DNA from 4 places in the Lysinibacillus fusiformis genome. Region 4 is predicted to be linked to each of the others. Evidence: riboswitches for the same ligand, from Rfam matches in the RefSeq annotation. Region 4 holds a riboswitch; each other region holds the start of a gene.
The links. Region 4 has a riboswitch for S-adenosylmethionine ahead of JTI58_RS07095 (cyclase family protein). Riboswitches for the same ligand answer to the same signal wherever they lie in the genome.
Positions count from the first base shown of each region.

Region 1: linked by a shared signal. The riboswitch ahead of JTI58_RS17565 (YezD family protein) and the one ahead of JTI58_RS07095 (cyclase family protein) in region 4 are both predicted to bind S-adenosylmethionine.
Region 2: linked by a shared signal. The riboswitch ahead of JTI58_RS03705 (methionine ABC transporter ATP-binding protein) and the one ahead of JTI58_RS07095 (cyclase family protein) in region 4 are both predicted to bind S-adenosylmethionine.
Region 3: linked by a shared signal. The riboswitch ahead of metK (methionine adenosyltransferase) and the one ahead of JTI58_RS07095 (cyclase family protein) in region 4 are both predicted to bind S-adenosylmethionine.

Region 1 is NZ_CP070490.1:3,620,484-3,628,380, forward strand. It holds gene JTI58_RS17545 (general stress protein) at 1-89, shown strand, start outside; gene JTI58_RS17550 (DMT family transporter) at 126-1,025, opposite strand; gene JTI58_RS17555 (LysR family transcriptional regulator) at 1,160-2,041, shown strand; gene JTI58_RS17560 (phosphopantothenoylcysteine decarboxylase domain-containing protein) at 2,113-2,784, shown strand; SAM riboswitch class I at 2,994-3,089, shown strand; gene JTI58_RS17565 (YezD family protein) at 3,160-3,315, shown strand; gene JTI58_RS17570 (flavin reductase family protein) at 3,405-3,890, opposite strand; gene JTI58_RS17575 (VOC family protein) at 4,040-4,825, shown strand; gene JTI58_RS17580 (amphi-Trp domain-containing protein) at 5,330-5,608, opposite strand; gene JTI58_RS17585 (cold-shock protein) at 5,754-5,954, opposite strand; gene JTI58_RS17590 (formate--tetrahydrofolate ligase) at 6,167-7,846, shown strand.
Region 2 is NZ_CP070490.1:729,756-737,652, forward strand. It holds gene JTI58_RS03695 (MetQ/NlpA family ABC transporter substrate-binding protein) at 1-321, opposite strand, end outside; gene JTI58_RS03700 (methionine ABC transporter permease) at 391-1,059, opposite strand; gene JTI58_RS03705 (methionine ABC transporter ATP-binding protein) at 1,049-2,077, opposite strand; SAM riboswitch class I at 2,160-2,263, opposite strand; gene JTI58_RS03710 (thioredoxin family protein) at 2,320-2,631, opposite strand; gene JTI58_RS03715 (toprim domain-containing protein) at 2,646-2,987, opposite strand; gene gcvH (glycine cleavage system protein GcvH) at 3,078-3,458, opposite strand; gene JTI58_RS03725 (arsenate reductase family protein) at 3,539-3,895, opposite strand; gene JTI58_RS03730 (acyl-CoA dehydrogenase FadE) at 4,102-5,886, opposite strand; gene JTI58_RS03735 (acetyl-CoA C-acetyltransferase) at 6,013-7,185, opposite strand; gene JTI58_RS03740 (3-hydroxyacyl-CoA dehydrogenase/enoyl-CoA hydratase family protein) at 7,235-7,897, opposite strand, start outside.
Region 3 is NZ_CP070490.1:579,007-586,903, reverse strand. It holds gene JTI58_RS02815 (M20 family metallopeptidase) at 1-162, shown strand, start outside; gene JTI58_RS02810 (IclR family transcriptional regulator) at 297-1,058, shown strand; gene JTI58_RS02805 (aminopeptidase) at 1,070-1,993, shown strand; gene JTI58_RS02800 (NUDIX domain-containing protein) at 2,720-3,187, shown strand; gene JTI58_RS02795 (alpha/beta hydrolase family protein) at 3,171-3,947, shown strand; gene pckA (phosphoenolpyruvate carboxykinase (ATP)) at 4,014-5,600, opposite strand; SAM riboswitch class I at 5,990-6,108, shown strand; gene metK (methionine adenosyltransferase) at 6,367-7,563, shown strand; gene JTI58_RS02780 (gamma carbonic anhydrase) at 7,743-7,897, opposite strand, start outside.
Region 4 is NZ_CP070490.1:1,421,701-1,429,597, forward strand. It holds gene JTI58_RS07080 (ABC transporter substrate-binding protein) at 1-842, shown strand, start outside; gene JTI58_RS07085 (helix-turn-helix domain-containing protein) at 917-2,488, shown strand; gene JTI58_RS07090 (YuzC family spore coat inner layer protein) at 2,615-3,013, shown strand; SAM riboswitch class I at 3,110-3,216, shown strand; gene JTI58_RS07095 (cyclase family protein) at 3,307-4,044, shown strand; gene JTI58_RS07100 (DedA family protein) at 4,075-4,671, opposite strand; gene JTI58_RS07105 (Cof-type HAD-IIB family hydrolase) at 4,743-5,516, opposite strand; gene JTI58_RS07110 (DUF2225 domain-containing protein) at 5,853-6,536, shown strand; gene JTI58_RS07115 (hypothetical protein) at 6,559-6,912, shown strand; gene JTI58_RS07120 (erythromycin esterase family protein) at 7,052-7,897, shown strand, end outside.

The DNA.
Region 1 (7,897 bases), 2.2 Mb from region 4:
CCTATCCAGAGACAGCGGAAGAGCAAGAGGAGCGTTTAAGAAATCAACAGCGTATGGCAGAGGCAGAGCAATATAGAAGATTTTTATAAAGAGAAAAACAGAGTGATCCCAGTGATCACTCTGTTTTATTGTATGACTTTTTCTTGTGCGTCTTTCTTTATAAAGCGTAGGGCATGGAAGTGCTCTAATTGAGCCACTAAATTCCCAATAAGAATGAAGCTACCACCAATCGCTAATTTCATAGTTAAGCCTTCTCCGATAAACATCATGGCAAACATAGCGGCAAAAATAGGTTCTAAGGAGAATATAAGGCCTGTATGTGTAGCAGAAGTATACTGTTGTGCAACAGTTTGACCAACAAAACAAAACGCACTACAGATGATGCCAAGCCCTAAAATAGCAATCCAAGATGTTGTGGAATTTGGCAATGTCGGTGTTTCGAATAGAAATGTTAAGCCAAGCGCATAAATACCAGCAAAGCCAAGCTGATAAATTCCGTATGAAATGGATTCTACATTTCGTGTGAATGAGCTGTTTAAAAGTAAATAAATTGAATAACATACCGCAGCAATGGCTACTAATAAATCACCTGTATGGAAAGTGAATGAGCCATGTGCTGTTAAGACAGTAATACCAATCATCGTACAAATGATCGCAAAGCTAACTGCTCGAGAAGGTAATTTTTTTTCAATAAAGCTGCTGAAAATCGGCACTAACACGACTGTTAGGCTCAAGATGAAGCCAGCATTTGAAGCAGAAGTAGACTGTAAACCAAATAAACTTAACGCGAACACAATGAATAATAAAAAGCCTTGAATAGCCGCATATTTTAATGTTTTACCATTTACTTTGATCATCCGTTTGTAAAAAATAAGTCCTGCTACGAAAAATGCGATGATACAACGCAATGCCACCACATTATAAACTGCCAATGTTTCTAGCCCCATGACCATAAAGGTATAAGAGAGCCCCCAAAACATTGTGACAATAACCATCAATACATTTGCTTTTCCTTGGATACTCATTATGTTCACCTACCATCTGTGTACTAAAACAGTTTTTATACTAAAAATTACTATATATCTTGTATTGTGATTAGTAAAACGAATGTTTATAATGAATAGGATTAAAAAAATTCATGTATATAGAGGGATTGCGGATGAGCTTAGTTAAATACGAGATTTTAACAAAGGTGGCAGAGGTGGCAAGCTTTACAAAAGCAGCTGATGCACTAGGGTTAACACAGTCTGCTGTGAGTCATGCCGTGTCAAGTTTAGAAAAAGAATTTGGTTTTGCTCTCATTCATCGAAGTCGTGTAGGTGTAACATTAACGAGTGAGGGACAAACGATGCTAAGGGCAATGCGTCAGGTTTTGGATGCGCAGGAATTATTACAACAGGAAGCAGCTCATATTCTTGGCGTGACACGTGGTAAGGTTCGAATTGGTGTAATTTCAAGTATTTCTTCGAATTGGATGCCAGAAATTGTTCGAATTATGGATAATCAATTTCCAGGAATACAGGTGGAGTTACGAGAGGGAGATTACTATGAAATTGAACAATGGCTTTTAAGTGGTGAAGTGGAAGTAGGGTTCTTGAATGGTCAAAAGTCAGAGCAATATCAATTTACTGAGTTACAACAAGACCCATTATTATGTATTGTTTCCGATAATAGTCCCTTATTTGATAAGACAGAAATTGATATCGTAGACCTAGAGGATATGCCATTTATTATGACTTCCTATAAAGGGACAAATGATGTCAAGGTGCTATTAGAGCAATATCATATAAAGCCGAATATTCGCTTTGAGCTTTCTGAGGAGGTAGGGATTCTTTCTATGATTTCACATCATTTAGGGATTAGTATTTTACCCCAATTGGTTATTCAAAATTTACCACCAACATTGAAAGCGATTCCATTAAAGCAAGGTGGCTACCGCACCATTGGGATTGCTATGAAACACCATGCTTCACCCGTTACAAAGAAATTTGCAGAGATTTTAAGCGCTTGGTTAAATGAACAAAACAGCTCCCTACGATAGTCGCTATTGAAGCATATCCTTACATTACGTTAAAATAGTATTTGTATATATTTCAGAAAATAGGTGAGTGTATGGGGACATTACAAGGCAAAACCGTACTCATTACAAGTGGGGGAACACTTGAAAAATGGGATCGTGTACGAGGGCATACGAATTTATCAAAAGGCACAATGGGCTGTTATTTAGCAGAGGCGGCGCTGGCTGCTGGCGCTAACGTAGTATATATGCATGGTTACTTTGCACAGCTCCCAGAAAACCACAACAAAATGACATTGATAAAATTTGAAGGCATAGAGGATTTAGGACAAAAGGTGTGTCATGCTGTCCAACAACAAGTCGATATCGTCATTATGGCTGCTGCTGGCTCTGATTGGGTCATTGACAAGGTGTATGATCAATCAGGTAATTTAATGGAGGAGGCGGGGAAAATGCCTTCCGACGAACCACCTATTATTCATTTTAAAAAGGCGCCAAAAGTGTTAGGACAAATCAAGGGCTGGCAACCAAAGGTAACATTAGTAGGCTTTAAGCTCGAAGCGACGGATGATGAGGAGTTCTTGCTAGCTCGCGCAAGACTGCGTATGGAAACAGCCAATGCTCAATTTATGGTAGCAAATAGCTCCCAGTCTTTATACGGAGGGGACGAGCCTCATTGGATCGTGCCTGCTGAAGGCCAACCAATCAAGGTGATGGGGAAGCAACAGACCGCACAAGCTTTAATGGCCTGTTTACAAGAACAATAAAATCAAGAACTGTGCAGAGGCTATATTTCTGTGCAGTTTTTTTCTTTGCTTCTGTGGTTAGATATATTGACATAGCATACAATACGGTAGGATTATGTGTGAATAGCCTATAAAATTCTTACATTTCATAGTATTCAACTAGGTTTTCTAATATTTTGTATTGACATTCCTATAGCAGAATTATAGAATTATTTTCAAGAAACGCAGTACTCTTATCAAGAGAGGTGGAGGGACTTGGCCCAATGAAGCCTCGGCAACCGAAAAACAGGTGCCAAATCCAACAGATGGTGTCTGAGAGATAGGAGGGGCTATCAATCAGTTTGATGCGTTGGCCTCTTTATGATCAATAAGGATAAAAAAGAAGGGGTGTATCGTATGGCTCAGTCGGTAAAAGTAGATGATAAGAAATTAGAGGCAATTGCGAAGGCGATTCAAAATCTTGAATTTGGTGAAGTGCATATTACGATTCAAGATGGTGTGATTGTGCAAATTAATAGGCTTGAAAAGCAGAGATTTCCGCAGAAAAAATAACAATGATTTCAGTAGAACTTATGTCAAACGGCCACCTATAAGCATGAAGGATTTCCTTTGCTTACAAGTGGCCCTTTTTTGTGTAAAAGCTAGCTATAAAAGCTTTTTGGTATAGAACCGATATGACGGCGATGATAAAGTAAAGGCTCTTTTTGAGCATTTGTAATGTCTACCACCTGCCCAATAAAAATGGTATGGTCGCCAGCATCAATTTGCTGAAACGTTTTACATTGTAAATTAGCTGCTGTATCATGTAAAATCGGTAGTTCAAAAGAGGAAGTTGACCACTGTGCTTGTGCAAAGCGATCAGGGATTTTACTTGCAAATAGTGTACATAAATGTTCTTGATCACTCGCTAAAATATTGACCGCAAAATTTGGCGCAGCCGTAAAATAAGGATGGAGCTGAGATTTTTTATCGAGTGACCACAAAATAAGGAGCGGGTCGATTGAAACAGATGCAAAGGAATTGACGGTTAAGCCAATAGGTTTTGTGTCATGACATGTCGTGACAACTGTTACGCCTGTAGGATAATTACCTAATGCTAATTTAAAAGCAGCTACTAAATCTGTCATTCAAATCACCTCTTTATGAAATTAGTGAACGGAGTTTGTAGGTAAACGAAACTTTTTTTCATATCCTACTAGTAACTCCTTTTCTTGAGTAAATTTTAAACCAATCAAACATACAGGTAAAGGTAATGGGGAAAGAAAGGGGAATGGCCATGACTTTATATTTTGATCATCTGGTTCATCAAGTGGAATCACCAGAAAATATAAAGGTTTTCTTCAATAAACGAAATGTCCATACAGTGAATGGTGGGCAGCACACGATGTGGGGGACTTATAATACGTTAAGCTACTTTGGCTTAAGCTATATTGAACAAATTGCTATCTATGATCGTGATTTATTTGAGCAAGCGGCACAATACCCATATTCCCTACATTATACGTTTAAACGTGATCAAGAGCGCCAGGGATTTTCTCGAATTGCCCTGCGCACAAAAAATATTGAGGAAGAGGGTCGGCGCTTGCGAGCATTGGGCTATGAAGTATATGGGCCAGATGCATGTAGCCGAACAAGACCAGATGGCACTGTTGTAGAATGGAAGCTACTGCATTTTGGCGAGCCAGATCTTCCAATCGATTTTCCATTTTTGATTGAATGGGCGGAGGAAGATGAAGAGCGTTTGGCTCAACTAAAGGCAAGTGGTGCCATTGATGTAAAACAGGCTATAACGATGGAATCCATCCAATTCTATGTCAAGGACATGCAGGCAACCGTCCAGCTGTGGCAAGAGGCGTTGCAGCTACCAGAGCCTGTGCAATATGAGCAGTATATGTCACTACAGCTACCGAATATGCGTTTAGATTTCTATAAGGAAGAGAGCGCAGTAGCCATGACACTCGGTCATGTCAAAGAAGGACCATTTGGCGTGACATTAAAAGATCCAAAACGTACAAAGGAAACGTTAGTTTGCCCAGGCGCTTTTTATTGGATAAATCGATAATGAGAAAAATCCACTTCATCAGAGAAGTGGATTTTTACATGTTGCTGAACTAGAAGAAAAAGACTTTTTCATAAGGCGAGAGGTTGATTTCCGTTCCGCTAGCGTCCTTTCCAGGGGGCGTCCGAGGAGCCGCTTCACTCACTTACGTTCGCTCCAGGGTCTCCTCTGTGACGCTAAATCCCCTAGGAGTGACGCTGGCTCCACTCCAATCAACTTGCTACAAAAGTTGACTTTATTAATCTTTTATCATTTCCATAGTGTAAAGTAATTAGTCACGACAACCACTAATAAGTGAAAACCCTTCATTTGTATTTGTAAATACCTTTACTAAAACGATAACCCTTTTGTGGATTAGAGTGGAAGGCTTTTTGATTAGTAAAACCGGCGAAACCCTACACGGAGAGTCAGCGTCAAGCAAGTAGCCTGCAACGGAATTCTATCTTCACCTTTCTATTTGATAGAAAAATCCACTTCAACAGAGAAGTGGATTTTCGTTGCCTATTATTATTCTATCGTCATTTTTTTCGGTGATTCTGTACCTGTATACCAATCCAATTCAATTTCAAATGAATACTTGTCGCCCTTTTTTGTATAGGAGTATTCGATTTTGAGCTGCTCACTAGGGCTAACAACAGTTGGCTCTGTGCCTTGAACAAAAGTGAATTCACCATTTTCTTTAAGCTTTTTTGCGATTGTTTCCAGTGTTGCGGCAAATTCTGCTACACTTTGTCGTTCTTTATGCTTCAAAATAACTTCTGTCATTGGTTTATTTTGTTTTTGCATCAAAATCCCTCCTTACGTATTGTTACTTCTATTATAACATGGAAGGGTCACTAAGCTTTTTTAACAACACAAAAAGCGGATGAAGGAAACGATCCTTTTCCTAATCCGCTGCTAATCTGGAACTACACGGATAGCCCCATTCTGCTTATCGTTTTACAACATTTGATGCTTGGGGTCCACGATTGCCTTCCACAACATCAAATGAAACCTTTTGACCTTCTTCAAGTGTACGGAAGCCTTCCTCCTGGATGCCCGTAAAATGAACAAATACATCTTCGCCATCATCACATTCAATAAAGCCATAACCCTTTTCATTATTGAACCACTTTACGATCCCCTGTTGCATAAGCATTCGCCTCCAATGCGCTTGAATGTAAAATAAAGTTAACTAAGTCGTGCTATATTGAGAAAATGTGAAAAAATTGCATTTTCTCTTAGAACATACAGGAATTGAACAAAGTTGTCAATCGATTGTCGAAATGCTCGTATATCTGGCTTTCTTTTTTTTCACAATTAAGACTATAATGGAAATGAACAACATAGAAAGTAGGATGCCAAATGACAACGAAAAATCAACCATTATCAGATTTAGAAATCGCTAGTCAAGCAGTGATCAAACCTATTACGGAAATTGCCAATGCTGCGGGTATTCCAGACGATGCCCTTGAGCAGTATGGACGCTACAAAGCAAAGATCGATCCATTAAAAATTACAGCTCAGGGCGAGGATGCAAAGGTTGTATTAGTCTCAGCCATTAGTCCAACCCCAGCAGGTGAAGGGAAGTCGACGGTAACGGTAGGACTGGCAGATGCCCTTCATCAATTAGATAAGAAAGTGATGGTTGCTTTACGTGAACCATCATTGGGTCCCGTAATGGGCGTAAAAGGTGGAGCAACTGGCGGTGGCTACGCACAGGTAGTACCGATGGAGGATATTAATTTACATTTCACTGGTGACCTTCATGCGATTACAACAGCTAATAATGCTTTATCTGCATTCATTGATAATCATATCCATCAAGGGAATGCATTAAACATTGATCCACGACGCATTATTTGGAAGCGTGTAATGGACTTAAATGATCGTGCCCTTCGTAAGGTAGTGGTGGGATTAGGTGGTCCTGTTCAAGGCATGCCGCGCGAGGACGGCTTTGATATTACGGTTGCCTCTGAAATTATGGCGGTATTCTGTTTAGCAACAAGCATTGAGGATTTACGCGAGCGCATTGCAAGTATCGTGATTGGCTATACTTTTGAGCGTGAGCCTGTCTTTGTGCGTGATTTACAGGTAGAGGGTGCCTTAACACTATTATTAAAAGATGCCTTTAAGCCAAACTTAGTCCAAACATTAGAGGGAACACCTGCCATTATCCATGGTGGTCCATTTGCGAATATTGCTCATGGCTGTAATTCCATTATGGCGACACAAACAGCTCGTAAGCTAGCTGATATTGTGGTGACAGAAGCGGGCTTCGGCTCTGATTTAGGTGCTGAAAAATTCATGAACATTAAAGCCCGTAAAGCTGGCTTTAAACCAAGTGCGGTAGTTATCGTAGCGACAATTCGTGCATTAAAAATGCATGGTGGTGTACCGAAAACAGCGCTTGTAGGTGAAAATGTGGAAGCACTTCTACAAGGAATTGAAAACTTAGCTAAACATGTTGATACAGTTCGTACATTTGGCGTTGAACCAATTATTGCCTTAAATCGTTTTATCACGGACACAGAAGCTGAGCTAGAAGCTGTTCTGAACTGGTGTCAGGAAAATCATGTTCGTATTGCTCGTACAAATGTCTGGGAAGAGGGCGGTAAAGGTGGTCTAGCCCTAGCTGAGCAAGTACTAGCTGTGCTAGAGGAAGAAAACAACTTCTCACCTTTATACGACGTAACAGAATCGATTGAAGAAAAGGTACGTACGATTGTGCAAAAGGTATATGGCGGGAAAGATGTACAATTTACAGACCAAGCTAAAAAACAAATTGCCCAAATCGAAAAATTCGGCTGGGACTCTCTTCCGGTTTGTATGGCGAAAACACAGTACTCTTTATCAGATCAACCAAGTTTACTTGGTCGTCCAGAAGGCTTTACCATCACAATTCGTGAAGTTATTCCAAAGCTTGGTGCAGGCTTCTTAGTGTGCCTAACTGGCGATATTATGACAATGCCAGGACTTCCAAAAGCACCTGCTGCCCTACGTATGAATGTCGATAATGAAGGACATGCGGTAGGATTGTTCTAAATGCATGTTGAAAGCTGCCCAAGTTAAATGGGCAGCTTTTTTTATCGATAA
Region 2 (7,897 bases), 690 kb from region 4:
TTTGATTTGTAGTTCTAAGTAAGGAATGTGCTGGAAATAGTTTGCATCAATTTCTTTTGACTCTAAATCTTGGTTTGGTAGAACATAATCTGTATACGTTTCAATTTCAAGGTCGACGCCTTCTTTAGCTAAAATCGGTTTTGCTTTTTCTAAAATAACTGCGTGCGGTGTATTAGAAGCACCTACTTTTAATGTTACGTTTTCTTTACTATCTGTTTGATCGCCAGATGCTGATTTTTCATCTTCTTTTTTATCTGTACCGCAAGCTGCTAATGCTAGTACAAGTATTGATAAAAATAATCCTGCTAATAACTTCTTCATTTATGACACTCCCTTTTATTTGTTTAAAATATGTTAGCGGTAAGAACCGGAATAACCTCAATTTTCTTTCTAGCGTTTATCAATTCTCTCAGTAAATAAATCACCAATCCATTGAATAATAAATACGACTACTAAGATCAAAATAGTTGCCATTAATGTCACATCTTGGCGATTTCGTTGGAAGCCGTCTAGGAACGCTAGGTTACCAAGACCACCTGCACCGATAATTCCAGCCATCGCAGTATAACCTACAAGGGCAACAGCCGTTACAGTGATACCAGAAATTAAAGCTGGTAATGATTCAGGGATCAATACTTTCCAAATAATTGTAGAAGTTTTTGCCCCCATTGAACGGGCTGCTTCTATAACACCTTTATCAATTTCGCGTAACGCAATTAATACCATACGAGCATAAAATGGTGCTGCACCGATAATTAATGCTGGTAACGCCGCATTAGCTCCTCGAATTGTACCAAGTAAAAACTTCGTAAATGGAATTAATAAAATAATTAATACGATAAATGGAATGGAACGGAAAATATTAACGAGTGATCCTGTTAAAAAGCTAACGATTTTATTTGCCCATAACTGATTGGGGCTAGTTAAAAATAGAACGATACCAATGGCTAACCCAAGAATAAATGTCACAACCGTAGAAATAGCTGTCATATACAATGTTTCATACGTAGCTTGCCACATATTTTCCCAGTCTACATTCGGAAAGAGATTAGTTAGCATTTGCAATCACCTCCGTTTGTACTTCGACTGTATTTAAATAACGAAGGGCTTCAGCCACGTTTGTCTTCGAGCCATCAATTTGCACAATCAGTGTACCGTATGCACCATTTTTTGTTTGTGAAATATTACCATGAACAATACTTACTTCTACATCAAATTGTTTCACAAGATGTGAGATAACAGGCTGTTCTGTTTTTTCACCAACAAAAATCAGTTTGACAAGTTGTCCAGTTGGATAGTTTGTTTTGATTTGTGCCACCGTATCCTGTGTTTCCTTTGTGTCTGTAATTTGAGATACAAACTTTTTGGTAATGGCCGCTTGTGGTGCTTGGAAGACTTGTAATACCTCACCACGTTCCACAATTTCGCCTGCCTCCATCACCGCTACACGATGACAAATTTTGCGGATGACATGCATTTCATGTGTAATCAGGACGATTGTTAAGCCTAAGCGTTCATTTATATCAACGAGTAAATCGAGAATGGCATCCGTCGTTTCAGGATCGAGTGCCGATGTCGCCTCATCACATAGTAAAACTTCTGGATTATTCGCTAATGCACGGGCAATCCCTACACGTTGCTTTTGTCCACCGGAAAGCTGGGATGGATATGCCTTATCACGTCCTTCTAGGCCTACAAGTGCAATTAATTCCTTTACACGTGCTTCACGTTGAGCCTTTGGAAAACCAGCGATTTCTAAAGGGAAAGCAATATTTTCAGCCACTGTTCTCGACCAAAGTAAATTGAAATGCTGGAAAATCATACTTACCTTTTGTCTAGCTGCTCGAAGCTTTTGCCCTTTTATCGATGAAAATTCTTGATTGTTCACCGTTACTGTTCCTGTTGTCGGTTTCTCTAAACCGTTTAATAAACGAATCATGGTACTTTTACCAGCGCCACTATAGCCGATAATGCCAAAAATTTCACCTTTATTGATGGTAAGGTTGACGTCTTTGACTGCCGTTAATTCGCCATTTGCTGTTTTGTATTTCTTTGTAATATTTTGAAGCTGGATCATAGCGAATACTCCTTTTCTCATATAGAAAACCCCTTCACTCACAGACAAGTAGAAGGGGTCACGTATTATACGTTAAACCGTTCTCTCATCTTTCAAAGAAAAATCTTTGGGTGATTTGGCACCTTTTCACATTGTGATGGTTGCCGGGCTTCATAGGGCACTTCCCTCCGCCACTCTTCATAAGAGTTCGATATATTTAATGTTTTAGTAATATATTTGATACTTTACCACGCTAGTAAAGTTCAGTCAATTGATTTTTTTAACAATTCATATAAAAATGGTACGGATTGAAAAGCATAAATCTTTTCTGTCACTTTTTCGCCATCACTGATGAGTAGACATGGAACACTTTCAATTTGATGCTCATAGGCTATGTGTTCCAAAAAATTGATATTCGCTTTGCCAATTTGTAGCTGTGGCAGTAATTGTTCAATAATGGACATCATTTTGGATGCCACTGCGCACGTTCCACACATTGGTGTATATAAATAAAATGCAGCTGTCTCTCCCGACTGTTGGGCCGCTGCCCACTGCTCTGTTGACCATTCTTCCATTTACTCACGCAACCTTACAAAATATATTCATTATGGATTGAGAAATGTGCACGCAGTAAAATCATTGCTAACACTTTTCTTGGTGTTGTCTCTACTTCCTTGTACGTTGGCATTGTACGAAGGTGCTCAGCTTCTGGATAATGTCTGTCCATTAATGCACGTAGCTTATCACCAGAAGTATCTGCATCAAAAAAAGTAAATAGCTCACAGCCCTCGTAGGGATCAAGTAGTTCTTCTAATTGATGCACACCAATTGTGCCGTTCGTACATAGTATTGTAACATTCTCATTTAAAATAGGCTCAATTTGTAGCTTATCTGAGCGTCCTTCTACTATCAAGCATTTTCCCTCGAACATTACGCCACCTCCATTTAGAGATCCCACTTATAAGTCATTATATAACAAAAAACGCCGGTAGTTTCCGACGTTTTTTGATTATGGCTTGTCTTATTCAGCGATCATTTCTTCGTATTGCTCTGCTGTCATTAGTTTCTCAATTTCTGATGCATCAGCAGGCTCAACAACGATCATCCATGCTTTTTCATATGGTGATTCATTAACGAATTCTGGGCTATCTTCTAAATCTGCATTTACTTCAACTACAGTACCTGAGATTGGTGCGTATAATTCAGAAACAGTTTTTACTGATTCTACGCTACCGAATGGATCATCTGTTTTGATTTCGTCGCCAACTTGTGGAAGCTCAACGAATACGATATCTCCTAATTCAGATTGTGCGAAGTGAGTAATACCAATACGTACTTTTCCATCTTCTACTTTTACCCATTCATGTTCTTCAGAGTATCGTAAGTCTTTAGGTGTGCTCATGCAAAAAACCCCTCCATAAATATGTAATATATTCACTTTCAGTTTGCCATACTTCTCCTATAAATACAAGGTTAAATACGTTATTTCCAAGCTTGCTCAAAATCTGCTTCTTTAAAACCTAAAGTAACTTTTTTTCCATCTGTGACGATGGGACGTTTAATTAACATACCGTCGGAAGCAAGTAGCTCAAGCTGTTCATCCTCAGTCATTTCCGCTAACTTGTCTTTTAAGCCCAGCTCACGATATTTCATACCAGAGGTATTAAAAAACTTCTTCAAAGGCTGTCCACTAGCTTGCCAAATAGCTGTTAATTCTTCCTTAGTTGGCGGTTGCTCTGCGATATGTACCTCTTCATAGGAAACCTCATGCTCATTTAACCACTTCTGTGCCTTTTTACATGTTGTACATTTCGGATAATGGAAAAATTGAATCGTCATTACAATGCTCCTCTTCTGTCTTTTTCTGTAGTATACCATCATAGTTGTTTTCAATGGTGAACTTCACTCTTTTTTGTAAGTTTATCCATCAGTTTCACATTTTTATCCGTCTCTTTTACGATTCTATCCACCAATTTTGCACTTCTATCCATCTCATATAAAAAACCTAGCTATCTTTTGCAGATAGCTAGGCTAGGTGTGCGCTATTAAACAATATATTTTTCAGCATCAATTAGTTTAACTGAAGCCTCACGCTTCTTCGCAATTAAATTGTATGGATTATTGCGCGTTAGCTTACGCAGTGCAGATAATGTCATACGGGCTGCATCGCCATCTGCTGAAGCAAGAATTGTATCTTTTGCTTCTTTTTCGATTTCTGCGAATGCTTCTTGGCAGAAGATTTGTGTGTATAGCAATTTTTGATGAGCTTTTTCAGCGCCGTCACGAGCAATTGCCTTTTCTGTACGTAAGACAGCTGATTCCATCGCAAATAATTGGTTAGCGATATTGGCAATGTTCACCAATACTTCTTGCTCTTGATCAAGTTTTGCGCCAAAGCGTTGTGCTGCTAAGCCTGCAGCTAATACCGCAATCTTCTTCGCATTTTTCACTAAATATTTTTCTTGCGCTAGCGGCTCTGTACCGATATCTTCTGGCATTAGCATGAGCAGCTCTTGCTGTAAACTTTGAGCAACTTGTAATAGAGGAAGCTCACCTTTTAGTGCCTTTTTCATAAATGTACCAGGTACTATCATGCGGTTAATTTCGTTTGTGCCTTCAAAAATTCGATTAATACGAGAATCACGGTAAATACGCTCTACCTCATACTCAGCCATAAAGCCATAACCGCCATGAAGTTGTACTGCTTCATCTGCAATATAGTCTAATGTTTCTGAACCGAATACTTTGGCAATCGAGCATTCAATAGCATATTCAGCAATCGCACCTGCAATCACTTTTCCTTGCTTTTGCTCTTCTAGACTTAATTGGCTTAAGCGATCTTCAAATAAACCAACAGTACGATAGTTTAATGATTCTGAAGCATACAATTGAGAAGCCATTGTTGATAATTTCTCTTTTGTCAGATTGAAATCAGAAAGCTTTGTTTTAAATTGCTGACGTTGGTTTGTATACTGAATAGCTAACTCCAATGCACGTTTAGATCCACCAATTGTGCCCACGCCAAGTTTATAACGACCAATGTTTAAAATATTGAACGCAATGACATGACCACGACCAATTTCACCTAATAGATTTTCTACAGGTACTTCCGCATCTTCTAATACTAATGTACGAGTAGATGATGATTTAATCCCCATTTTCTTCTCTTCTGGGCCTACTGAAACACCAGTGTATGCTCGTTCTACGATAAATGCAGAGAATTTATCGCCATCAATTTTTGCGTAGACAACAAATACATCAGCAAAGCCTGCATTCGTAATCCATTGCTTTTCACCATTTAAAATATAATGTGTACCAGCTTCATTTAATTTCGCAGTCGTTTTTGCACCTAAAGCATCAGAACCTGAGCCTGGCTCTGTTAATGCATAAGCAGCAATTAATTCACCTGAAGCAAGCTTAGGTAAATATTTTTTCTTTTGATCTTCATTACCGAATAGAACAATTGGTAATGACCCAATACCAACATGGGCACCATGTGTGATAGAGAAACCACCTGCAACAGACATTTTTTCAGCGATTAAAGCTGAAGAAACTTTGTCTAATCCAAGCCCTTCGTATTCTTCAGGCACATCTGCTCCAAGTAAGCCTAATTCGCCTGCACTTTTTAGGAGACGCACTGAATGCTCAAATTCATGGTGCTCTAAATTTTCAACTACTGGTAAGACTTCATTTGCCACATATTCCTCTGTTGTTTTAGCAATCATTTTATGCTCGTCAGTGAAATCTTCCGGTGTAAATACACGATCTAATTCCACATCTTCAATAAGAAATCCGCCGCCTTTAATGAAATCAGTTGTTTTTTCAGTCATGATAAATTCCTCCCAATATATCGTTTTGTTAGTTGATTCCCCTAATGATCATGTATAGAAAAGCTTGATGTATACAATGTTCGGAGGCAACCGTAAACAGTACACCTCAAGCTGATCTAGCTAAAATTATAAAATTTCAAATACGCCAGCAGCGCCCATACCGCCACCAATACACATTGTCACGACGCCATATTTTTTACCTTGACGCTTTAATTCATGAATCAGCTTTAATGTTAAAATAGCTCCCGTTGCGCCTAGTGGATGACCTAATGCAATCGCTCCACCATTGACATTGACTTTATCTTGGTCGATGCCTAAATGACGTACAACCTCTAGTGACTGTGAAGCAAATGCTTCATTGATTTCCCATAAATCAATATCATCGATGGATAAACCTGCAATTTCCAATGCTTTTGGCACTGCCACGATAGGGCCGATGCCCATTACTTCAGGAGGTACACCACCAACTGCAAAGCCTAGGAATTTTGCCATTGGTGTCAGTCCCTGCTTGTCAGCTTCTTCACGATCCATTACTAGTACGGCTGCTGCACCATCAGAAGTTTGGGAGGCATTACCAGCTGTTACACTGCCTTTTACATGGAAAGCTGGACGCAGTTTTGCTAAACCTTCAACTGATGTACCTGGACGTACACCTTCATCCATACTAAATGTGAATTTTTTTACTTGTGGTTTATTGTTATCGTCTACGTAATGCTGTTCCACTTCGATTGGTACAATTTCATCATTGAATTTACCTTCTTTAATCGCCTTTTCAGCAAGCGCGTGTGAGCGAACAGCAAAAGCATCTTGATCTTCACGACTAACATTGTATTGACGAGCTACTTCCTCAGCTGTATGCCCCATGCCCATATAGTATTGTGGAGCCGTTTCCGCTAAAGTCGGATTTAAACGTGGTGTATTCCCCACCATCGGCACCATACTCATGGATTCTACACCACCAGCAAGAATGGCCTTTGAGTGTCCTAGCATGATTCGCTCTGCTGCATAGGCAATCGCCTGTAAACCTGATGAACAAAATCTATTAATCGTCAGGGCAGGCGTTGTATCTGGTAATCCAGCAAGTGCACCAATACTACGTGCCACATTCATCCCTTGCTCTGCTTCTGGCATCGCACAGCCTAAAATTAAATCATCAATCGGCCCTTCATAGCCTGCTCTTTTCAATGTTTCTTTGACTACGACAGCACCAAAATCATCTGGTCTTACTGTTGCTAAAGAACCTTTTTTTGCTTTTCCAATTGGAGTTCGTGCTCCTGCTACAATAACGGCTTCACGCATCGTATTAATCCCCCTTTGTTTCATGTGCAAGATTGATCTATTTCGTCAATTAGTTACGAAGTGGTTTACCTTTTAACAGCATGTGTTGCATTCTTTGCTGTGAAAGCGGATTAGCAACAAGGCTAAGGAATGCCTCACGCTCTAAGTTCAATAAATATTGTTCATCGACTAAAGTGCCATACGGAACCTTACCACCTGCAATAACATAGGCTAATTTTTTAGCAATTTTTAAATCATGTTCGCTAATAAAGCCTGACTCAAACATCCCTTGCGCACCGATGAGTAATGTTCCATAGCCTGATGCACCGACCACTGGCACTTTTGTTGGTACAGGTGGTTGATAGCCTGCTTCGTAAAGCGCTAATGCCGCCTGCTTCGCATCATATAATTGATGATCTGGATTAACTGAAATACCATCCGCAAAGTTTAGGAAATTATTTTCACGTGCTTCCTCACCAGATGTTGAAACCTTCGCCATCGCAATTGTTTCAAATACTTTATTAGCAATATGTTGATAGTCTACCTCTACGCCATTTGGTAAGCCCTTTAGGAATTTTTGATAGAGCGCTTTATTTCCGCCGCCGCCTGGAATTAAACCAACGCCAACTTCCACTAAGCCCATATACGTTTCCATCGTTGCTTGAATATGTGCAGCCGGTAAGCAAACCTCTGCCCCTCCACCTAATGTCATGGCAAACGGTGCTGCTACAAC
Region 3 (7,897 bases), 840 kb from region 4:
GATGCTCGTCATTTCAGACAATACGATATTCCTGTATTGCAATACGGCCCAGCTTATTTACCAAGTATTCATGGTTATAATGAAAAAGTGCGTGTTGAGGATATCGTACGCTGTGCAAAAGTTTATATAACTGCTGCTGTTGATTTCCTATATCAAAAGTAAGAGATTAGCTACTCTCTTACTTTTGATAAAGTGATATCAGGTGCTGACGGCTGCTAAATCTGTCGATTATTTCCCCCTTAAGAGAGAGATTTGCAGCCGTTTGTACAGATAAATAGATCAGAAGGATGAGAGATATGCTAAAGACATTAAATTTATCAATTGCGGTTTTAAAAATGTTTACAAAGGAAAAGCCAACATGGGGTGGACGAGAGTTAGCACTGGCGATGAATATGAATCATACAAATTTATATCGCATTCTTGAAACCTTCGAAAATAATGGGTTTATTACAAAAGATCCTATAACGAAAAAATATTCACTTGGTATAGCATTATGGGAAATAGGTATGAATATGTATGATTCATTAAACATAGATCAGCTATGTATGCCAGTTCTTGATAAATTAAAGGATGTCACTGGCGAAACAGCCATTTTTACCGTACTGAATGGACTGGAAGCGTTAACATTACTAAAAGCAGAACCTGTAAATAAGGTGAAATTTACAGTTTCAAGAGGAAGTAGATCGCCACTTTATGTAGGAGCATCTTATCGTTCGATGCTTGCTTTTTTAAATGAAGAGCAAATTGCAAAGGTCATAGATGAACCGTTAACAGCTTATACGAATAATACGATGACAGATGCTACAGAAATACGGGCAGAGCTAGAAAAAATTCGATCATGCGGCTATGCCCTTAGTAATAGTGAGTATTCTGTTGATGTATTGGCGCTAGCTATGCCTATATTCAATAGTGAGGAACAGGTCGTAGCATCTATTACCGTTTCTGGACCAATCTATCGTTTTACAGAGCAACGTGTTCCAGAGTTTTTGGGACCTCTGACAGAAGCTAGAAATGAAATAGAAGGAATTATTCGTAGATATCATTTGAATTTTAATTAAGGAGTCCTATTATGCAGCATTTACATGACATTGCACTAAATGTTTTAAAAGGCAATTTAAATGTTCAATCATCAGAGTCACTATTAATTTTGACAGATAGTCATAAACAAGACATCGCAAAAATCTTTTATGAAGCTGGACTGTCAATTACAGCAAATACAATGCTCATGGTGATGCCCTTGTTAGACAAATCTGGACAGGAGCCCATCCATGCAGTTTCTGAGCTTATGGCGAATGCGGATGTTACACTTTGTATTACCTCCCACTCCTTAACACATACAATGGCTCGTAAATATGCCTGTGAAAAGGGCGGACGTGTAGCGACAATGCCAGGTGTGACATTGGAGATGCTGGAGCAAGGTGCCCTTCATGCAGATGCACAGGAGATTGAAGCCATGGTAGAAAAATATGTCCTTTTACTTGATACGGCAAAAGATATTCGCATTGTCAAGGATGGCCATGAGCTGACATTTAGTGTAGAAGGCCGTTTAGGAATTCGCTCCACAGGTGTTATTCGTCAACCTGGTGAGTACGGGAATATTCCTTCAGGAGAATCATATATTGCGCCAATTGAAACATCTGCAAATGGAGAGATTTTAGTAGATGGTTCTATTGCTAATATCGGTGTCTTAAAGGAGCCATTATTATTAAAAATTAAGAATGGTCGTTTAGAAGAAGCAGTTGGTCCTGATGGTCCACATCTACTGGCCTTACTTGGTGAAGGAAATGGTAGAATCATTGCAGAATTTGGCATCGGAGCCAATAAAAGTGCCATCCTATGTGGCAATGTACTAGAGGATGAGAAGGTATATGGGACAATCCATATTGCTTTTGGCAGTAATGCGCCATTCGGTGGAGCAAATGCGTCAGATGTTCATATCGACTGTGTTGTGAAAAGCCCTATCGTCTACTTTGACGGTCAGCAAGTAATTTAAAGAAAAGCGTGTCTTCCTAGGAAGCACGCTTTTCTATGTTGTTGAAAAACAAAACAGTCAATTGAAAGGTAGAAATGAATTTCCGTTGCAGGCTACTTGCTTTCCTGTGGGTGAGCGCCGAATCGCTTCCTCCGCTACCGTTCCGTTTAGAGTTTTGCCTGTCTTGCTATCCTACGGGAGTCAAGTAGCCCTCCACTCCAACCCACAAAAGTGTTACCTTTTTAGCAAAGGTTTTCAAATAAAGGGAAGGTGTTCACTACTTTTTATGAAGAGTTGTTGTCACGTATCACTTCTCCACATTGAAAATAAGAGCCTATCGATTCTCTAATCATACAAATAATGGGTTATTTTGTTCACTACGGCTAGTATGAAAGATAAGGAAAAGACACTTTGCAGAATGGTTGATTGGAGTGGAGCTAGCGTTACTCCTAGGGGATTTAGCGTCACAGATGAGACCCTGGAGCGAACGGAAGTGAGTGAAGCGGCTCATCGGACGCCCCCTGGAAAGGACGCTGGCGGAACGGAAATCAACCCCTCACCTTGCAAAGTTGCCTTTTTACATGCTTTACCAGACTGTAGTTTAGAGTTGCTTGTCTTTGTAGAATTACACTATAGTTATTATAGATAGGAATAGGAATGATGATTAAATTCTGTCCATAAATATAGAAGTAATGAAGAAGAGAGTAACTTTTGTTTTGCAACAAGAAAGAACGTGAGGTTGAAGAGATGTTAACATTTACAGATTTACATGGCCTACAAGTAGATTTGAGTTTTACAAGAGGCGAATTTAAAGTAGAACCTAAACACGTCCTTGTCCTTTTAAAGCATGAAAATAAATGGTTATGTACGGTTCATAAACGACGTGGTGTAGAAGTACCAGGGGGGAAATTAGAAGAGGGCGAAACATTAGAGGAGGCGGCGATTCGAGAAGTTTTTGAAGAAACGGGTGTTCATGTGAAAAATCTTCAATGGTTCGCAGAGTATGCAGTGCATGATGAAATCGTTTTTTGTAAAACCGTTTTCACTGCACAATTTTTAGTGCAAGAGGACATAGAATTTGATTTAGAAACGTCAGGCATGCTTTGGTTAACAGATGAAGAATTTACCCAGCATCCTAACTTGAGTTTTCATATGAAGGATGAGGGGATGAAGAAAATGCTGGAGGAGTTGAAAGACCGTGACATACAATGGTGAAATTGTGGAAAAACGTGCCTATCCCTCACCCAATCCAGCCATACGACTAACAGAAATAACCTATCTATCACAGGGCTTACGTATAAAAGGATTATTAGCGGAACCAAAGACAGAAGGTACATATGATGGCTTTTTATATTTAAGAGGTGGCATGCAAAGCATTGGAATGGTAAGACCCTCTCGTATTGCCCAATTTGCGGCGCAGGGCTTTATCGTCTTTGCCCCATACTATCGTGGAAATCGTGGTGGAGAGGGTCGAGACGAGTTTGCAGGGGCAGATCGTTATGATGCTGTCTATGCCGTAGATGTACTCAAGCAATACTGTAATGACAATATCCATGTTTTTGGCTTTTCTCGTGGGGGAATTATGGCTCTTTGGACAGCCATTTTAAGAAAAGATATTACTTCTGTTGTGACATGGGCAGGTGTTTCGGATGCAACGGCCACTTATTGGGAACGCACAGATATGCGAAGGATGATGAAGCGCATTATTGGAGGAACACCGAATCGTGTCCCAGAAGCGTATGATGCGCGAACGCCACTATTTGAGATAGAGCAGATAACAGCCCCTGTACTGATCATTCATGGCTATCGTGATGAAAATGTGGATATAGAACATGCCAGACAGTTGGCATTTTTTTTAGAGGATGCAAATAAATCATTCGAAACGTGGTATGATCTTAACTACGCACATCAATATCCACCAGCAAAAAATCGTGAAACTGTTCGTGCTCTTTGCAAGTGGATGAAACAACAATAAAGCATAGAAGAAAACAAAAAGACAAAGGGAACGAATAATTTGTTCCCTTTGTTTTTTATTTAGTCGTTATTTTAATGGGCCACCAAGTGTAGTGATGGCTTCAGAAACGTTTGAGAATTTCTTGAAGTTTTCGTTGAATAAGCCTGCAAGCTCAGCAGCTTTTGCATCATATGCAGCTTTATCTGCCCAAGCTTCACGAGGGTTTAACACTTCTGAAGGTACACCTTCAACCGCTGTTGGAATGTGTAAACCAAACACAGCATCTTGTGTCGTTTCAACACCTGCTAATTTACCATCGATTGCTGCACGTACCATTGTACGTGTGTAAGAAAGTTTCATACGGCTACCTGTACCATATTCGCCACCAGTCCAACCAGTGTTCACTAGGAATACTTGTGCGCCGTGCTCGTCAATTTTTTGTCCTAACATTTCTGCGTATACTGTTGCAGGAAGTGGAAGGAATGGTGAACCGAAGCAAGTAGAGAATACTGGTTCTGGCTCAGTAACACCACGTTCAGTTCCAGCAAGTTTAGAAGTGAAACCACTTAGGAAGTGATACATTGCTTGCTCTTTTGTTAATTTACTGATTGGAGGTAACACGCCAAATGCATCAGCTGTTAGGAAGATGATTGTTTTTGGATGACCTGCAACAGAAGGATCAACAATATTTTCGATGTATTGGATTGGATAAGCTACACGTGTATTTTCTGTTAGTGAACCATCATCATAGTCACAAATACGAGTTTCTGGATCAACAGCTACGTTTTCTAAAACAGAGCCGAAGCGGATTGCATTGTAGATTTCTGGTTCTTTTTCAGCAGAAAGGTTGATTGTTTTTGCATAGCAACCACCCTCAATGTTGAACACACCATTAGCAGACCAACCGTGTTCATCGTCACCGATTAGCTTACGATCTGGATCAGCTGATAATGTCGTTTTACCAGTACCAGATAGACCGAAGAATAATGCCACATCGCCAGCTTCACCAACGTTTGCTGAGCAGTGCATTGAAAGAATACCTTGTTGTGGTAATAAGTAGTTCATGATACCGAAGATAGATTTTTTCATTTCACCAGCATATTCAGTACCACCAATTAAGATAATTTTCTTTTCAAGTGATACGATGATGAATGTTTCAGAAGCAGTACCATCAACCGCAGGATCTGCTTTAAAGTTAGGAGCTGAGATGACAGTGAAGTCGGCAACATGAGAAGCTAATTCATCTGCTGTTGGACGGATAAATAATTGATGAGCAAAAAGATTGTGCCAAGCGTATTCATTAATGACTTGAATGCTTAATTGTGAATCTTTGTCAGCACCTGCAAAGCCTTTGAATACGAATAACTCGTCACGTTCTTTTAAATATTTTATTACTTTTACGTATAGGTTATCGAACACTTCAGAGGAGATTGGTTGGTTGACTTTACCCCAGTCAATTTGATCTTTTGTGCTTTCTTCTTCTACCGTATATTTATCTTTAGGTGAACGACCAGTGTATTTGCCAGTTTCTGCACGAACTGCGCCATCTACTGTTAACATTGCTTCACCACGAGAGGTAGCTTTTTCTGCTAATTGTGGTACTGAAAGTTGAACATTAATGTTACCGCCGTTTAATAATTCCTTCAGTTCGTTTGCAATTTCTACTGAATTCATCGATTAAATACCATCCTTTTTTATAGTATTCCCTTGATTTAGAGGGATTTTTTCTTAATTTCAAAAATAGTATAACACAATTGCTTAAATAATCTATACTAATTAAGAAATTATTTTAGAGTTTTTATCACTTTTCAATAAACTGACAAAAAATAATGTTTTTCGAGTAGAATACCATCAATCCTACAGTAATTAGGCGCGAAAATTGAGCCACACATATGTTACCACAAGTAGCTAGGTATGTTGTAGGGATTAATTTGCTTCTATTTACATCATCATCCAAGTATGAAAAGTTTTTGTTTAATCTGTTCTTTCCTTTTTATACAGTAATACATAAGAAAATATTTGACAACGTTCGACCTTTTCAGTAACATGAGATTGAACGGATACTCTTATCCCGAGCTGGTGGAGGGTCAGGCCCTGTGAAACCCGGCAACCTGCATGAACTATTTCACGACATGCGTTGGTGCCAACCTGATGCAAGGGAACATCCCTTGAACGATAAGAGTGAAAGGTTACGCAGTCATTATTCCTTTCCTCATGTAAAGTAACGTGAGAAAAGGATTTTTTTATTGTTAAAAATCAATGTAAAGGTAAGTATATGTAGTTCTTTCCTTATTATAATGACGGATCTTTCGAAATCCTCGTGTTAAAAGCAGCAGTAACGGCTTGAGAGTTCAATCCTTAGGAGCGGACTTGACATGGGTAATGAGTACCGTATTCATACACAACTACTTATTGTAAGAGTATTTAGGAGGAAAACCAAATGACAAACCGTCGACTGTTTACATCAGAGAGTGTAACAGAAGGACATCCAGATAAGATTTGTGACCAAATCTCGGATGCCATTTTAGATGCTATTTTAGCAGAAGATCCAAATGCACGTGTAGCGTGTGAAACAACTGTAACAACAGGGTTAGTATTAGTAGCAGGAGAAATTACTACCTCTACTTACGTAGATATTAAAGGTATTGTTCGTGACACTGTGGCAGAAATAGGCTACACACGAGGTAAATATGGCTTTGATGCTGAAAACTTAGCGGTGCTTGTGGCGATTGGTGAACAATCACCTGATATTGCACAAGGTGTTGATCAAGCATTAGAGGCACGTGAAGGCTCTATGACAGATGCGGATATTGAAGCAATAGGTGCTGGTGACCAAGGCTTAATGTTTGGCTATGCATGTAATGAAACACCAGAGCTAATGCCATTACCAATTAGCTTAGCACACAAATTAGCACGCCGTTTAACAGAAGTACGTAAATCAGGTGAACTTGCCTATTTACGTCCTGATGGGAAAACGCAAGTAACGATTGAATATGATGACAATAATGTACCCGTTCGCGTGGATACAATTGTTATTTCAACACAGCATGATGAAGAAGCAACACTCGAACAAATTCAAGCGGATTTAAAAGAATTTGTTATTGCTCCAGTCGTGCCAAGTGAATTATTAGATGCTAACACGAAATACTTCATCAACCCAACTGGCCGTTTCGTAATCGGTGGGCCAAAAGGAGATGCTGGTTTAACAGGACGTAAAATCATTGTTGATACATACGGTGGTTATGCACGTCACGGTGGTGGTGCATTCTCTGGTAAGGATGCAACAAAGGTAGACCGTTCAGCTGCATATGCGGCACGTTATGTAGCGAAAAATATCGTAGCAGCGGGCTTAGCAGAACGTGCTGAAGTACAACTTGCCTATGCAATTGGCGTAGCTCAACCTGTTTCTATTGCGGTAGATACATTTGGTACAGGTAAAGCGAAAGAAAGTGAGATCGTAGAATGGGTACGCGAGCTATTCGATTTACGCCCAGCAGGTATCATTAAAATGCTTGATTTACGTCGTCCAATTTATAAACAAACGGCTGCGTATGGACATTTTGGTCGTACAGATTTAAATGTACCATGGGAACAAATTGATAAAGCAGATGCACTACGAGAAAAAGCACGTTTATAAACTATTGAACTAAAGTAATGAAGTCGTTAGAAAATTATTCTAATGTATTAATAAGAAAAGGGGCAACATTGCCCCTTTTGTTTTTTTACAAAAAATGCCTCGCTAGGATTCGTGAACAAATTCGTTACACGGAAACGCGAGGGATTTTTTCGTTAGTATTGATTTTTTGTGTATGTTAGTTATTTCTGAAGCGATTTATAGTATTGACCTTTTTCTGCGTATTCTCGTACGATGCGTTCCATATCCTCTTTATCTTCTGCATTTAATTCACGGACAACTTTTGCTGGACGACCTAATGCTAAACTATTCGGAGGAATGACTTTACCAGGAGGTA
Region 4 (7,897 bases):
CAACTAAAGATACAAGAATTGTAGAAGATGAGTTTGGAAAAGTAGAAATCCCTACAAACCCACAGCGTGTAGCTGCTATCTATTTGGAAGATTATTTAACTGCCTTGGATGTAAAACCTGTAGTGCAATGGTATCACCCATCCTGGGGTAAACAAGACTATTTAGGATTAGATGCTCCTGAGTTCGACATTACTGGTAGTATAGAAACATTACTACAAGCTAAGCCTGATTTAATCATTGTAGATGGTGCAGCGGATAAGGCAAAGTATGAAGAATACTCGAAGATAGCGCCTACTTACCGCTTAAAAGAAGATATTCTACAAGATCCACGTGAAATTGTGAAAACTATAGCGGATGTTTTAAATATTCCGGATAAAGCAAAAGAAATGGTTGATCAATATGAGCAACGTGTAACCAATTTAAAAGCAGACTTAGATAAGTCTATTGGAGACGAAACAGTTGCTGTTGTACGTCTAAATGTAGCAGATAATACATTAGCGTTATTTGGCATTAAAAATCGCTATACTGGCTATATTTACACAGAGACAGGCTTAACACCACATCCATTAGCCCGTGACATGACAGAGTTCCACGAGATTTTATCTGAAGAGGCTATTCCAGAATTAGATGCGGATCATATCATCCTTTTCCCTTCAAACGGCTCTTGGGAGTCTGAAGAAAACCAAGAAGCAATTAAATGGTTAGATAGTACACTATGGAAAACACTACCTGCTGTAAAAAATGGGCATGTCTATATTGCTGATCGAACATATTGGCAATCAGGTGCCATCACAGCTAACTTGCTAAAGTATGATGATCTAGAGAAATGGTTCGTAAAATAATGTTCAAAAGAAAGCTCTTAAGAGGGCTTTCTTTGTGTTTTTCTTCAAATTCAACATAAAGGGGTGAATCACCAATGGGTAACTTAACACATGTTTATACGTTACAAAATATCTCTTATGCAATTCAATCATCAAACACGCAGTTGATTAGTAGTGATTTCTATACACTTTTCATCGTAATGAGTGGCAGTGGAAAGCTAGAAATAGATCATAACACTATACATCTTAGTGAAGAAAAGTGCATATTGATACCGCCCAATAACACGGTTAATATTTACATCCAAAGCAAGCACCTATGTTTTTATCAATTACAATTCAACATTGTCCATCTCAGTGATAATCAGACTATTTCTAACCATTTTACGCGTGTTAAAGAGCAACGTCTCCTCCCCGTTTCGCAATGTCACAGACTGCTAGAGGCCATTTATCAAAACCGCCTAGCGGAGGATGAGCACACGATTTTTGAGCAGCATGTGCACTTTCAAGAGCTGATGTTATTGCTCTTACATCAAGCTATACCCAAGCAGGTGCAAAAAAATGATCGCCAATCTGTTGAGCAGTCCATTAACCACTTGCATAAACATTTTGAAAAAGAGTGGACGGTTGAGCAGTTGGCCGAATTAGCCGATGTACCAAGATGGAATTATACGCGCATTTTCAAAGAGATTACGGGGCAAATCCCTCTTCACTATTTAAATAACATTCGTCTTGAAAAAGCTAAGCAATTATTAATGACGACAAATGATCGAGTATTTGAAATTAGTCAGTCTGTCGGATTTAATAATGAGTATTATTTCAATCGTCGTTTTAAAGAACAGGTCGGCATCTCTCCAGGGCAATATCGAAGAAATCAAAGCAGCAATCTACGTGTATTTGCACCATTTTTAGAAGATTTCTTTGTCGCCCTTGGGATTACGCCAATTGCTCAATTCAGTCATTCAAAATGGGGAAAACAAGACTATTTAGGTCTCCAAGAAGTGCCAGATATTGATGTACAAAATAGAGAAATGGATCAACTTCTTCACTATAAACCAACTCTAATTATGCTAGATTCTGGTGTAGAGCGTTGGGAATCCTTTCATCATTTAAGTGAAGTAGCCCCTGTCTGCCATATCTCACATCCTGGTGAGAACTGGCAATCTACTTTATTTAAAATTGCTGATTTAACAGGAAAAACTCCCTTGATGCAAGACGTGATCCTACAATATGAGGATAAGGTACAGCAAGCAAAGGGAATTCTTAGCAAATCCGTTTATGGGCAAAGTGTGGCATTTCTCCGTATTTCAGCCATTGGCATTACCCTATACGCTGGTCCTGAATGTGGCTATACGGGGCCCATTTTATATCGTGACTTAGGTTTAATGCCACATCCACTAGTATGGAGTATTCCGCACAATCAACGTAAAGCACAACTGACGTTTGATCAATTGCTGCAATTAGACGCAGATCACTTGTTTATTACATTTGATAAACAACATTCTATTTATGAAAATGAGGAACGTGCTATTTTAAAAACGCCCACTTGGAAAAACCTAGCCGCAGTTAAAAGTAAATGTGTCTATGAAGTAGACTTTTTAACATGGATGAATTATGGCATTTTATCACATAGTAAAAAAATTGATGATGTCTTGAATATCCTAGGCTAAACAAAAAGGAAGCCCACTATAGCTTCCTTTTTCAATGTTTTAGGACAAACTTGATACTGAAAGTAACACCGAAAGCCATTTGGCTACATAAGATAAGATATCAGCTATAGGATAGGAGGAATTACATTGTATTACAATCCTTATCCGTACTTTGTTCATCCCTATCATTATCCAACGTCGCCATCCGTCCATCAGCTTGCCGTAAGACCTATTCCTCAACATTTAGCAATGCCGACCACTAATCCCTTTCCACCTGTCGACACACATAAATTGAAAATTTCAGCTACACGGATAAAGGCGATGATGCAGCAAGCTCAATTACTTACGGATAAAATTGATAGCTCCCAACAATTTGCACATGATCTAATGAATGCTGCACAGCTTTCAAATAAAACAGAGGTTGATAGACTAATCACATCAACAGGCATCACGATGAAATTTGAAGCAAACTATACACCAGACAGTTTTAGAATACGTCTTATTGATCATGATTGTTGTGGAGTAACCTTAAACTTAAATTGGTGAAAAAACTTTAACCTTGTATCCCTAGTGAACTTGTAAACTATAAAAAACTATGCTAAAGTATTTGTATTGTTATTTCTGAAAATTCTTATATCACTTTTCTTATCAAGAGAGACGGAGGGATTGGCCCGATGAAGTCTCAGCAACCAGCTCAACAGTATGGTGCTAACTCCAATTGGCAAAATGATCCGCCTTGAAGATGAGAAGAAGAACTACCGTTGTTTTTGCAGGAGTCCTCTTCTATAAGGGGACTCCTTTTTATTTACCACTAATTTTAACAGAAAGCAGGGATATCAATGTCTAATGAACTTTTACAAGCATTGCAATTATTAAAATCAAAACAGTGGGTTGATTTAACACATACATTCGGCCCTAATTCACCACATTTTTTTATGTTTGAGGACGCTAAATTTGAAACATTATTTTCTCATGAGGATGGTTTTTTTGCCCAACAATTTACGTTCCCTGGTCAATATGGCACACATATCGATCCACCTATTCATTTTGTGCGAGACACTCGGTACTTAGAAGAATTAGAACTAAAAGAACTCGTTCTTCCCCTTGTCGTCATTGATAAATCACAAGAGGCTGCTAGCAACCATGACTTTTCATTAAGTGTTGAAGATATTCGTGATTTTGAAGCCCAGCATGGAGAAATTGAAGCAGGAACATTTGTAGCATTACGTACAGATTGGAGTAAGCGCTGGCCAGATAAGGAGGCATTCAGTAATAAGGATGCAGATGGACATAACCACATCCCTGGCTGGGGTTTAGAGGCTTTACAGTTTTTACTAAAAGAACGCAAGGTAAGCGCAATTGGTCATGAAACATTCGATACGGACTCTGCCGCTGATTTTCGTAAAAATAGCAAGCTAGATGGCGAATATTTCGTGCTTGAACAAGACACCTATCAAATTGAGTTAATGACTAATTTGGACAAGCTACCTGCGAAGGGCGCCATCATCTTCAATATCGTACCTAAGCCAGAAAAAGCATCAGGCTTCCCTGTGCGCTCATTTGCTATTTTGCCATAACATAAAAGTCGGTATAGCGTATACCGACTTTTATTTTTGTCCATTTCTTTTTTTGAATAAAAAGTAAGCAATAAGCATTCCTAGAATAAACAATAGGATGAGATAGATACTATAATGGGTTAAATAGTATCCAACAAATCGCCATTTCTCCCCAAGCATCTTTCCTAATGATATAAATGTGAACGTCCAAATAAATGCACCTGTATAGGCAAAAAGCGCAAACTTCCTATAAGGATAATTATTAATAGCTGCAATATATGCTGTCAAATGACGTACCCCAGGAATAAAATAGCCAATTAATAATAAGGTAGGTCCAATTTTTGTAAACATCTTTTTCGTAAAATCAATTTTTTGCTCTGTAATATGAATTTTAGGGCCATATTTCTGCAATAACGGTAAGCCAAAACGATAACCGATATAGTAGCTTAAAGTAATGCCTCCAACTGCACCAATCAGTGCACTGACTAAGGCAGGAATGTGTTCAAGACTTTCTCGGTAAACACTATAGCCTACATAAGTTAAAAAGACCTCATCAGGAAGTGGCAACCCAACAATGCCTCCAATTAGAATCACGATAATCCCAAAGTATCCGTAATGTTCAATTAGAGACTGCACGTGTTGTGCCATAAATCATCCCACCTAAAATTTATTAAAATCGACCTGCTATATAAGTTTCATGACAGTCTAACCTCAGCACTCTAAATGACTTGAAGTTGACGTAAAGCAAAATTGACACCGCCATCAGTAGATTTCTTTGTAACAAAATTGGCAGCACTTTTTAGAGCTGTGCTACCATTTCCCATGGCAATCCCTAACCCTACATACTCTAACATGTCAATATCATTATCCCCATCGCCAAAGGCAATGGCATTCTCAGGGCTAATATTAAAATAATCCAGTACCGCTTTAATAGCTAATGACTTCGAAACATCCTGCTGTAATACATTCACAATATAAGGATGCCATCGCTGCAAAAATATATTCGAAAATTGGCTAGCATATCTTTTTTCAGCCAGCTCATCTGCATACAGACACATGAGAAAAACCTCTTCATCTACAATTGTTTCATTTACAAGTGGAAAATCCCGTAAAGATAAAGTTTCTTGCATCGCTCTTAAAGCTACTGGACTTTGTATGCTATTCATGGACAGTTGCTCTGTAAAAAATGTTAGGCTATGCTGTTGTTCCTGCGCAAAAGCCTGTACATTTTGGACAATATCTTTAGCAATGGGTGTTTTATGTATGACAAGATCCTTATGTTTCACATAGGCTCCATTTGCTGTAATAAAGGTTTCAATCCCCAGCTCTTGTAACTCAGAGCACATGGATAAGGGTCTTCCGGTAGCCGCTACAAGATGGATTCCCTTGTCTTGCAATAGCTGAATAGCCTGTTTTGTACTTTCTTCCACACAGCCATCCTCGTAATTAATTAATGTGCCGTCTACATCAAAAAACACGATGTTATATTTCATTTTGAGTCCCCCTACATAAATAGTAATTTAGAACCACAAGAATCAAGTTTATTATTTCTTTTCCATGAAATATGTGAAAGTATTTTGACAAACTTTCAGCAAACTATATAACTTCCATTCGCAACACCGATAAAAACTATTACAAGCGTATTTATAATAATATTTAACTAATAAATCCATGAATATTTTTATTTTAATAATTCTAAAGGAGTATACCAAAGAACTCAAAATTGTTAAAATAAAAGATAATCACTTAAATACATTGAACGATAAATTCTTACGTATAAATAGAACAAAAGAAATAAAATTCTAGAGCACGCAAAGGAGTTGATTCTTATGGCATTTAACATTTACTACTATGAAAGTAGTGTAGATTGTAAATTTTGCAAAAAGCAGTTTACAACATATAAAGTTCGCCCTAATCGATATAAAATTATCGAAGAACAAACGGATTTCATGCCTGTTTATGATGGCCTAAACCCTTTGCTGTATGAAGTTGCCGTGTGTCCACATTGTGGCTATGCCTATCATAAATCTATGACACGGACATATGGACCTTTCATGCTACTCATTGATGAACTATACATTAAAGAGCTCCAGAAACCTATGGATATCTGTCAGGAACGTACAATTGATGATGCCATTATCAGTTTTAAGCTCGCCTATTTAGTATCCCGTGCATCAATGGAGGAAGCTCTTTTAATGGCGAATTTCGCTCTAAAAATTGCTTGGCTCTATCGATTAAAAAATGACGAAGAATCCGAAAAGCGCTACCTTTTTGCAGCTAGAGACTTTTATAGTAAATCCTTTGCCTCCAATCAAGAAGGTGGAGAGAGAATTCAGTTTTTACATGCTGAATTAAGCCTACGACTAGGTGACATTCCTGAAGCCAAAAAAGGATTTTCTCGCTTAATCGCTGATCGAAATGTTTCGGCGAAATATCGCAAGCTTGCACGTAATCGTTGGGAAAATTATAAATATGATGAACAACCTATAACAATTAATGAAATCATTAATTAATGGGACGAGGAGATGATTAGTTATGTTGCTATTTCAAAAGAAAATAGATGTGAGAGAAGAAGATATATTTTCAGAGTTACATCATTTTTTATTAAGAAAAAATAATCGCTACTTAACAAACGATGAAGTTGTCGCTTTAACAGGCGTATCATCCGAATTGCTTTACAAATGGGTAAAAGCAGGGAAATTAAAGAACTCCATTTTCCCTAATCTAGGAGCCCCTTGCGAACGATGTGGGCAGATTACACAAGCTAAAATTTGCGTAAGTTGCTCTTCCTCCATTGTTGGTACATTAAAACAAGAAGAAAAGGATCGTGCGTGGTTTAACCAAATTCAACGTAACCATGTAAGGGCAAGTACGTATCACTATAAATAGCATTCCTACATCTCCATCAATTGGAGGTGTTTTTCTTTTTATATAAGGAAATTTAAACTAAATTTAAACAAATATTCCCTTTACTTTAAACTTCGCTCCCTATAATTAGTATTACTATAAAGAAAAGGGCTGATAATGAATGAAGAAAGCTAGGAAGCATAAGGCTTTATTAAGTTTTGTACTGGCAAGTTTATTGACATTGAACGGAGTTGCTAGTGTCTCTGCCGCTGTTCCTACAACTGAGCAGGTTAATATTGAAAACGATTCTACAGTCAAACAAGCTAGGACTTCTAATGAAACATTACTTGATTGGAAAAAATGGGCGAATGATCATGCATACAGCTTGTCATCCATCCAGCCTGAAATGTTTAATGGACAAAAAATTCCCGCTAACAAATTTGAGGATTTAGAGATGTTAAAGCCCTTATTACACGATAAACGTATTGTCTTTTTAGGGGAAAGCTCGCATGGTGTGGCACAATTCAATCTCGCGAAAACACGTTTAATACAATTTTTACATCAGGAAATGGGCTATAATGTCCTTGCCTTTGAAAGTGGTATGGGCAATGTGATGAACGCTCAAGGACAAATTGACAAGCAAGCAGCTCTACAGACAATGAAAGATGCCATTTTCGGGGTTTGGTGGACAAAAGAAACTTTGCCTCTGTTTGACTATGCAAAATCAACTCAAGCAACAGAGCAACCTCTTGTACTTACTGGCTTTGATATTCAACAGCAAGGGCCATTTACGAACGGAGATTGGCTCCAAAACCCTAAGCTAGCTCAGCAATTCAGTGAAGCGGAGAAGCAACTTGCCGAATGGAGCTCAGGAAAAGATTTGAAAGGCTATCAGAAAGTAAAAGCTACTATAATGGATGTGTATAAACAGGTAAAATCACAAATTGAAACGAAAGAAAAAGAGTTACAGACAGCTTATCCAAATGAGCCTCATATTGTAAAATTGATGGATCGCACGCTAACAGAT